3 regions of the Blastococcus goldschmidtiae genome follow, and region 3 is predicted to be linked to each of the others. Evidence: predicted binding sites of a transcription regulator. Region 3 holds the regulator's gene; each other region holds the start of a gene.
The links. The regulator LexA, encoded in region 3, represses DNA repair genes until DNA is damaged. The targets are predictions, from matches to a motif close to TCGAACANNTGTTCGA.
Positions count from the first base shown of each region.

Region 1 (3,273 bases), on a different contig from region 3:
GTGTGGATGGCGGCGCCGGGAGCGCGCGTTGTGCGTGCACCAGGCCGGGTGGTCGGGTGGTCCGGGTGATGCCGGACGGGGTGGTCACGCTGAGCGTGCCGTCGGGGCGCATCTGGAAGCGCCAGCCGCGGGCGAAGGTCTTGAGCCGGTGGTGGGTGCGGCACAGGCAGCAGAGGTTCTGGCAGCTGGTGCGGCCGCCGCAGTCGTAGGGGAGGACGTGGTCGGCGTCGGTGCGTCCGGCGGGTTGCCCGCAGCCGGGGTGACGGCAGGTGCGGTCGCGCATGCGGATGAACCGTTCCTGCGCGGGGGTGTGTACGTAGCCGGTCGCTTCGGGCGGCGGCCCCAGCACCGGACACTCGCAGGCGACGTCCCGCCCGTGCATCCGGCAGCCGCGGGCCGCCAGCCGGGCGAGTTCAGTTGCGGTGGCGGTGGCCAGCAGTGCGCCGTCGTCGTCGGTGACGGCCACCGTCAGGCTGCCGCCGGGTGGCGCCTGCACGCCGAGTGCGCTGAGCTGGGTGAGCAGTTCGCGCAGGTGGGCGGCGGTGATCGGGGTGCCGTCCACGGCCGGCGTCGCCTCGCCTGCCGCCGCTCGATCCACCGCCTGACCACGGGCCCGTTCCGCCCCTCGGCTCCAGGCGCTGCCCACCGCATGCCCCTGGTCCGGTGTGCCCGGGCAGTCCGGGCAGTCCGGGCGGCGCAGGGCCGACAGCGGTGCGGTGATCGTGAGGTGGCCGGTCATCGCCGGGCGGGAGGTGTTCCAGGAGCGCAGCACCAGCGCGGCGTGCGCCTCGGCGCGCAGCACGCCGATCGGCCGGTCGTCCCCGCCGGTGGCGGCCAGCTGCGCGGCCTGATCGATCGTGGACCACATCGCCGCCGCCACCGGCGCGGGCAACTCACTGGCCAGCGCCGACATGCCGTCGGTCGGCGGGTACAGCCGCACCGCGGCGCGCTGCTCGGCGTCGATGCGGCGCTGCTCGGCGAACTCCTCATCCGCCGCCTCCGCCGCAGCGACCAGCCGGTTGCGCAGCTTTCCCGGCGACAGGCCCGCGGCCAGGGGCAGCACCGCGGGCACCACGGCCGCGAGGACCTCGTCCGAGGCCGTGGTGAGGACGTCGGCGAACACCCCGGCGCGGTACCGGTCCAGCCGGCCGGCCGTGCACTCGGCGTGCACCGCGGGCATGCGCTCCACCAGCTGATAGGCCTGCGCGGCCGTCCGGGAGGCGAACGACCGGGAGCAGTTCAGCACCATCCCCAGCTCGTCGGGGAAGAACTCCGAGGTGCCCGGCACCGGCGACCCGCCACCGCGCCGCCGCGCACCGGGATGCCCCGGCGGGGGATCATCGGTGTCGGGCCGGGCGGCGGCCAGCGCCATGACCAGTTCAGCCGCGTAGGCGGCGTCCATCGCCTTGCGGGCCTGCACCCGCTGCAGCTCCACGGCCACCTGCTCGGCCGAGAGCAGCTCGACCGGCAGCCGCTGCACCGACGGCGGACGCTGCATCAGCCAGCCGACCAGGACGCCCTCCACCACGGAGCGCTGCACCACGGTCGCCGACATGGACCGAACATACGTTCGAGGTACGACAGTTTCGGCGGCTCCAGGGCCAGGCGATCTCGATGCCTTCAGGGCGAGGGCTACCTCCATGCCTCGGTCATTCACGGCCCCAGGGCCCCAGGGCCCCAGGGCCTCAGCGCCTCAGCGCCTCAGCGGACGACGGTCGCGAACACCACCGTGTTGTCGGTGCTGGTGCCGGCGGCCTCGACGAACTCGCCCCCGCAGGTCACCAGCGCGACGTCGGCCTCCGGCGGGTGGCCGTTGAGCGTCTCGGCCAGGGCGGAGGTCGCCTTGTCCAGCCCGGTGACCGGCTCCCCCAGCACCTGCAGACGCAGCACGGCACCGTTCGCGTCCCGCAGGTTGATCTCATCCCCGGGGCGCAGGGTGTGCAGCCGGTCGAAGACCGCGCCGCCGGCGGCCTGCTGGTGGCCCAGGATGACCGCCATCTGCCCCGAACCGGGCAAGGGACCATCGGACCACCACGACGTGGTGCGCATCGACTCGGGAACCCCGTAGCCGTCGACCAGGGCGCCGGTGAAAGGGTTCTCGTACTGCACGGTGCCGCGGGTCTCCACGACCGTGTCCACGTCGATCGCCGGGATGCTCAGCGAGGCCGGCTGGATCGCGCCGGTGGCGACCATCTCGCCGGCCAGGGCCGGCGTCTCACCGGCGAGCGGCGCCGAGGCCCCGGGGGCCGGTCGCGGAGCGGTGTCCGCATCCGGCCGCCCGGAGACGACGAGCAGCAGTGCCAGTCCGGCCGCCAGCACCATCAAGAAGGCGCCGGCGGCGCGGAGATCAATCCCGCGTACGTACCGCACGGCCCCGCATCCCGTATCCAGCCGCACCGGCGGCCACGAGCACCAGCCCGCCACCCAGGGCGGTCAGCGGCACCGAGGTGTCGTCGGCCCGGGGCGCGTCGGCACCCGTGGGCGCGTAGCCCAGGTAGGCGACGGGCTGGGCCACCGGCTGAGGAGCGTGCGGCGCGGGCTGCTCGGGCGTGGGGTGGGCGACCGGCGACATCTCCGGCTCCGGCTCCTCACCGGACGGCAGCGTGGGAACGCACGTCTCGAGCGAGGCCAGCACGAGCTCGAGGCCACCGATGATGTCCTCGGACGGGCCCGCCTCCCCCTCGCTGGGGACGAAGCCGGTCAGCAGGTCTTCGATGAGCACCGGCAGCGCAGCCGGATCCGCTTCGCTCAGCTCCGTCAGGAAGGCCTCGAGCTCGGCCGCGTACTCCTCGAGGTCGAGCAGCGCCGCCAGTCCTGCCCCGAACTGCTCGAGCCCGGCGGACACGCCCTCGATGCACTCCTCCGAGAAGCCCGCCTGCGCGAACAGCGCCTGCAGTTCCGCAGGCACCTCGAACGGCGGCAGGGTTCCGTCACCCTCGGACTCCGTGCCCTCGGACTCCGTGCCCTCGGACTCCGTGCCCTCGGACTCCGTGCCCTCGGGATCCGTGCCCTCGGGGTCCGTGACCTCGGGCTCCTCGGTCCCCGGGTCCAGCGGGAGGTCGCTGACGACGGGGGTCTCGGCCGTCGCGTCGTCGAAGGCCTCGGTCACCGGATTGTCCGGGGTCTCCGGCGCGGCCCGGGCCATGCCTACCGGGACCAGGACCAGTGCGGCGGTCACGCCGGAGGCGACCAGGGCACGGCGGCCGTGCGGCGAGGAGGGACGGCGCTGAGACAAGTGTGACTCCCGGTTACGAACAGGTGGGTGAGCGCACT
Region 1 covers NZ_JAVREI010000013.1:96,017-99,289, reverse strand. Annotated here, with positions in the region: gene RM425_RS16485 (HNH endonuclease signature motif containing protein) at 1-1,555, opposite strand, end outside; gene RM425_RS16480 (class F sortase) at 1,702-2,370, opposite strand; gene RM425_RS16475 (hypothetical protein) at 2,348-3,235, opposite strand.
Region 1: RM425_RS16485 (HNH endonuclease signature motif containing protein) is a predicted target of LexA. The motif match lies at 1,559-1,574, and genes of this name have one in related genera.

Region 2 (3,273 bases), on a different contig from region 3:
CCGGCGGCGCCGATGAGCTCACCATCAAACGCGCGTGGTGGCGTCAGATCCACGACCCCGAGCTCAGCCGGCGCCTACCGCGACTGGCGATGATCAACTGGTTCGAGTGGCGGAAGGACGAGTCGGAGATCGGGGGCTCGGTCGACTGGACGGCGGCCACGAACCCGTCCGTGGCCCGCGCCTACCGCTCGGAGCTGCCCGACTGGGCCCGCTGGGCCGCCAGCGTGCCGGGCTGCGCGAGCACGTCCGACGAGGCGGGCGCCTGACGGCATCCCGTTCCGACCTGCCACGGCGGCCCGGCGCCGCGGGCTAGTTGGCCATGTCCACGAAGCGGCTGTAGTGGCCCTGGAAGGCGACGGTGACGTTCGCGGTCGGGCCGTTGCGGTGCTTGACCAGCATGATGTCGGCCTCGCCGGCCCGCGGGGACTCCTTCTCGTACATGTCCTCGCGGTGGATCATCATGACCATGTCGGCGTCCTGCTCGATCGAGCCGGACTCGCGGAGGTCCGACAGCATCGGCTTCTTGTCCTGACGCTGCTCCGAGCCACGGTTGAGCTGCGACATCGCGATGACGGGGACCTCGAGCTCCTTGGCCAGCAGCTTCAGGGCACGGGAGAACTCCGAGACCTCCTGCTGGCGGCTCTCCACCTTCTTGCCCGAGGTCATCAGCTGCAGGTAGTCGATGACGATGAGCTTGAGGTCGTTGCGCTGCTTGAGCCGACGGGCCTTGGCCCGGATCTCCATCATCGTCATGTTCGGTGAGTCGTCGATGTAGAGCGGCGCATCGGCGATCTCACCCATCCGGCGGGCCAGCTTCGACCAGTCCTCGTCGCTGAGCGAACCGGCGCGCATGTGGTGCAGCGGCACCTTCGCCTCGGCCGACAGCAGACGCATGGTGATCTCGTGCTTGCTCATCTCGAGCGAGAAGATGGCGGCGGGCATGTGGTGCTTGACCGATGCCGACCGCGCGATGTCCAGCCCCAGCGTCGACTTGCCCACACCGGGGCGGGCGGCGATGACGATCATCTGGCCGGACTGCAGGCCGTTGGTCAGCTCGTCGAGGTCGCGGATGCCGGTCGGCACGCCCCGGCTCACCCCGCCCCGGGAGGCGATGGCGTCGAGCTCGTCCATCGTGGGCTGCAGGACGTCGGCGAGACGGGAGTAGTCCTCGCTCATCCGCTTCTCGGTGACGTCGTAGATCTCCTGCTGCGCGCGGTCGACGATGTCGTCGACGTCGCCGCGCCCACCGGCCGCGCCGTAGCCGAGCTGGACCACGCGCGTGCCTGCCTCGACCAGCCGCCGCAGCACGGCCTGCTCGGCGACGATGGCGGCGTAGTAGCCGGCGTTGGCGGCCGTCGGCGTCGACTGGATCAGCGTGTGCAGGTAGACCGCGCCGCCCATCTTCGACAGCTGGTCGGTCCGGTTGAGCTCCGCGGCGACGGTGATGGCGTCGGCCGGCTCGCCTCGGCCGTACAGGTCCAGGACGACGTCGAAGATGATCTGGTGCGCCGGGCGGTAGAAGTCGGCGCCGTGCAGCACCTCGACGACGTCGGCGATGGCGTCCTTGCTGAGCAGCATGCCGCCGAGCACCGACTGCTCGGCCTGCACGTCCTGCGGGGGCTGCCGGTCGTACTCCGGCGCCGACGCCATCGGCCGGCTGTACTCGTCGGCCACCGCCACGGGGATACCTCCATCTCCTTGCGGGCGCGCCCGCGAGCCACTCACCGTGGGGAAGCCGGGAGTTCGGCGGGCGCCGCCGTACCGAACGCGTGTTCGGATGATTGCTACCGCCGGGCACTGACAGTTCGTGCCCGGCGGCAGCTGGGAGGGACGTTAGGAACCCGGAGCGGCGCCGTCCAACACCTCGATCTGCACAACATGTGGACAAGTCGGTGGACGGAGGCGTGTCGACATGTGGAGACCGTCGGGGATATCGACAGGCCACGTGCCCGACCGGAGCCGGTCACCTGCGGGTACGCCGTCCCCCGGCTGTGGACAGGAAATTCCCGAAAGTTTTTCTCGCGACGTGGCGCTCGTGGTGCTGGCGGGACCGACGGGTTCCTGCCGCGCCTCCTGGACGCGTGACGGCGCGCTCAGGAGCCGGCCCGACCGACGGCGTCCCCGAGGGGCGTGAGCAGGATGCTGCTGCTGCCGGTCGCGACCAGGTCGCCTGCCGCCGTCCGCGCGGACGCTTCGGCGAAGCAGACCCGCCGCCCGGACTTGGTCACCCAGCCGCGCACGTGCAGCTCGTCACCGGCGCGCACGGTGCGCAGATAGCTGACCTTGATCTCCACGGTGGTGAATGCGACACCGGCCGGCAACGTCGAGTGGACCGCCGAGGCGGTGGCCGCGTCCAGCAACGTGCACAGCAGCCCCCCGTGGATCACGCCGACCGGGTTGGTGAAGGACTCGTCGGCCACGCACCGGAACGCGACATCGCCGTCGGCCACCACGTCCGGCGTCAGGCCGGTCAAGCGGGCGATCGGGGACGACGGCAGGCGTCCGGCGTGCATGGCCCGCAGGTAGTCCGCACCTGGCATGGTCAGCCCGACGGCCGCTGTGGGGGCGGGGTCGTGCCAGGACACCGTGCGTGCGCGGGTCCTGCCCCAGCCGGCCTGGCCGGTGTGGTCCTGCGCGGCTGCGGGAACCGGGAACTCGTTCATCCGGGATGCACCTCTCTGGTCGGCGACTGCCGTCCCGCGTTTCGGGACGTCGTTACGTTACGACGCGAGGGGGTGGCCCCGGTAGCCTCTCCGGGTGCCACGGCCGAAGTTGCGGACACCGGAGCTCCGAGACCGCCTGCTGACCGAGGCCCTCGACCTGCTGGCCGGAGAAGGCGCCGCCGGGTTCACCGCGCGCCGTCTCGCCTCCCGCGCCCGGACATCGACTCCGGCGGTCTACGAACTCTTCGGGGACAAGGCGGGGCTGATCCGCGAGGTGTTCTTCCTGGGGTGGCGGCTGCTGGCCGACCGGCTTGCCCGCGTCGAGCCGTCGGCCGACCCCCGCGCCGATCTGACGCGGGTCGCCCGGCTCTATCGGGAGTTCATGCTGGAGAACCCCCGGCTGGCCGAGGTCATGCTCGCCCGGCCGTTCGCCGACTTCGACCCCGCGGCCGAGGAGGCCGAGGCGGGTGCTGCCGTACGGGAGCTGATCGTCGGGCACGTCCGGCGCTGCGTGCACGCAGGCCTGCTCGAGGGGGACGAGACCGACCTGGCGCACGTCGTCGTCGCGCTCGTGCAGGGGATGTCCGTGGCCGAGAACGCCCGGCGGCTC
Region 2 covers NZ_JAVREI010000001.1:166,316-169,588, reverse strand. Annotated here, with positions in the region: gene RM425_RS00835 (glycoside hydrolase family 26 protein) at 1-266, shown strand, start outside; gene dnaB (replicative DNA helicase) at 310-1,680, opposite strand; gene RM425_RS00825 (PaaI family thioesterase) at 2,094-2,663, opposite strand; gene RM425_RS00820 (TetR/AcrR family transcriptional regulator) at 2,758-3,273, shown strand, end outside.
Region 2: dnaB (replicative DNA helicase) is a predicted target of LexA. The motif match lies at 1,762-1,777, and genes of this name have one in related genera.

Region 3 (3,273 bases):
CGGCGCGGCTCTCCGTGGGACCTGACACGCGATGACCGTAAGCGTTCGGTTCGCGACGGTGCGTGAAGGCGCCCGGGCTGATCATTGACGAACTCGTCGCCCCAGGTTGGAGAGGTGTTGCCCTGTCGCGCAGCCGTCCGATGCGCGTGGCCCCCCCGGTCACGGCAGGACGAGGAGCTGACCGGGGACCAGGGTGGCGTCGGGAAGCCCATTGAGGGCCCGGATCTCGGCGATGACGGCACGGAGGTCGTCCCCCTCGTCCGCGACCGCGCCGGCGATGGACCAGAGCGTGTCGCCCTGCTGCACGACGACACTGCTCTCCCCGGCCAGACGCAGCCCGCCGTCCTGGCCCCCGGCGACGACCGAGCCCACCCAGGACCCGAGGGCGACCCCGACCGCCAGGCCGAGCACCACGCCCAGCCGCCGCGCGCGCCGGGTCAGCCGGAGCGCGGGCGCCACCCGCGGGTCGCCGCCGGCGCGGTACGGCGCCGGTCGTCGCGGCGTCGTCGAGCCCGCCGGATGCGGCCTGCGCACCCGTGCCGCAGCCGGGTGCCCGCGGTGGGCCGCAGCACCGACCGCTGAACGCCCGGCACCCCGGGCCAGGGGAGCCGGGTCGTGCAGCAGGTCCGGCACCGCGCGCAACCGCCCCTGTCGTCCGGCTCCACCCGCCAGCGGCGGGCGCCACGGCGCCTGCACCGCCTCGTCGAACTCCACCACGGCCTGCGCCACACTTCCCACGACCACTCCTCCCGACCCGCACGTCCACCACGGTCTTCGAACGGCTGTTCGAATCGAACGTCTGTGCGATGTCTACCGGACGCCACCGACAGAAGCGACCCGACACGACGGCCGTCTTCGAACACCTGTTTGAAAGCAGGCGTGATCGGCGCTACGGTTCCTGGGACGCGACCAGCACGGCTGCACCGGCAGCCCGCGAGGAGGAGACGTGGCGGAGACCAGCGGGACGTCGGGCGGCCGACGGACGCGCAGCACGGCGTCGGGACCGGACACGGAGAACGGCAGCGCGTCGGTGCGCTCCTTCCCCGACCGCGGCGCCGACGGCGACGGGCTGACCCAGCGCCAGCGCCGGGTGTTGGAGGTCATCCGGGACTCCATCGACCGGCGCGGTTACCCGCCCTCGGTGCGCGAGATCGGCGAGGCCGTCGGCCTCTCCTCGGCCTCCTCGGTGGCCCACCAGCTCTCGGTCCTGCAGAAGAAGGGCTGGCTGCGTCGGGACCCCAACCGCCCGCGCGCCCTCGACGTCCGGCTGCCGGGCGACACCTCGCGTCCGGTGGCGCCGCTCGCCGAGCCGGTGGCCGGCACCGACGAGCCGCTCGCCGCCCCGACGTACGTGCCCCTGGTCGGCCGGATCGCCGCCGGCGGTCCCGTCCTCGCCGAGCAGGCGGTGGAGGACGTCTTCCCGCTGCCCCGCGAGCTGGTCGGCGAGGGCACCCTGTTCATGCTCAAGGTCGTCGGCGACTCGATGGTCGAGGCCGCCATCTGCGACGGCGACTGGGTGGTCGTGCGCCAGCAACCCACGGCGGAGAACGGCGAGATCGTCGCCGCGATGATCGACGGCGAGGCGACGGTCAAGACCTACAAGCGGCGCGACGGGCACGTCTGGTTGCTGCCGCACAACCCGGCCTACGAGCCGATCCCCGGCGACGACGCGACGGTCCTGGGCCGCGTCGTCTCGGTGTTGCGCAGGGTCTGACCCCAGGCCCCGTCCGGGTCACCGGCCGCACCAGCGGGCGGTCGCCCGGGCGGGGTGCCGGCAGGCGCGGCGACTCAGGACCGCGGGCGACGGCGCAGCTTGGGGACCAGCCACACCACGAGGGTCGCCACGGCGGCCGCGATCAGCGCAGAGGTGACCGGCGACCTGCCCGAGCTGGTGAGCTCGGTCAGGCTGGGCACCGGGCCGTCGGCCGGCGCCGCGGCGGACGCCGGCGTGACCGCGGAGATCGGCACCACGACCACCTCGCTGGGCACGCCTTCGCTGGCGATGACCAGCTGCGCGTCGTCCCCGGTGAAGCTGATCGCCTCGCCCTGGGGTGACTCGGGCAGCGGAACCCGTACCGGGGTCCCGGCCAGGGCACCCACGACGTCCGAGCCCGACAGCGGCCACACGTAGGCATCGGTATAGGTGCGCAACGCCAGTGCGTGCCCGTCGCCCGCCACCGCTCCCCCGGTGACGAGCAGTTGCCCGGCGCGTCCCACCGGGCCGCCAGGGGTCCCCGTGAGCGTCATGTTGACCGTCGCCACCCGCTCCATCGGAACGGCCGCCTCGGCCGACAGCGGGCCAGTGGGCCGGTACACACCGCTGGACCCCAGCACGTCCTTGGTGACCAGGTACGGGGTGCCGTCGGGCGCGAGCAGCAGCGCCTCGGAGTCGTGGGCGCCGTCGGGGTAGCTGAGCCGGTGCACGGCCGCGGACCCGTCCGGCCGCAGCGCCAGCAGGGCGACGGTCGAGCGCACGGAGTTGTTGTCCCCGGCGTCGGCCAGCCAGAGGGTCCCGTCGGCGCCCAGGGCGAGATCCTCGGGGTCGTAGGGGTCGACGGCGGCGGTCCGCGTCTCGAGCACCTGGCACCCGGCGTCGAGCACCGAGACGCTGAGCGCGTCCCCGCCGTCGTTCATGACGAGCATGCGCTCGCCGAGGTCGACCAGCCCGGAGATCTCCGCCAGCGCGGGATCCGTGATCTGGCACCGGACGGCCGGTGCAGGAGCGTCCGGCTCCTGGGCGACGGCGACGGTCGCCCCCACGACGGGCAGCGAGAAGCCGAGGAGGACCGCCACCACGAGCCCTACGGCGCGGGTGGCACGCCGTCCTCCGAAGCCGCTACGCGGTCTGCCGGCCTGGTCGGGCACGAACCCAGCGTGACAGAACGATCGCGTCCAGTGCATGAACCACGCCCAGCAGCAGCACGCCCACGGCGGCACCGACGACCGCGTCGGTCACCCAGTGGAAGTCCAGCGACACCATCGAGACGCCGGTGGCGACCGGTCCGACGACGCTCAGCCACCAGAACGCGCGCTGCACCCGGACAGGCATCTCGTACTCGACGGCCAGCCAGCGGGCGACTCCCCACATGATGACGGCGTTGGCCACGTGCCCCGAGGGGAACGACGCGCCGTCGACGTGGAAGAAGAGCTCGTCGGGGTGCCCGGGCGCGGTCCGACCGGTACCGAACTTGACCGCGTAGACGCCGACGGTGAGCGTGCCCAGCGCGAGCAGGACCCGCAGCAGCGGCATCCCCGTGCGATGCCGCCAGGCCA
Region 3 covers NZ_JAVREI010000007.1:13,373-16,645, reverse strand. Annotated here, with positions in the region: gene RM425_RS11565 (hypothetical protein) at 1-28, opposite strand, end outside; gene RM425_RS11560 (LysM peptidoglycan-binding domain-containing protein) at 160-738, opposite strand; gene lexA (transcriptional repressor LexA) at 947-1,714, shown strand; gene RM425_RS11550 (hypothetical protein) at 1,789-2,865, opposite strand; gene RM425_RS11545 (phosphatase PAP2 family protein) at 2,837-3,273, opposite strand, start outside.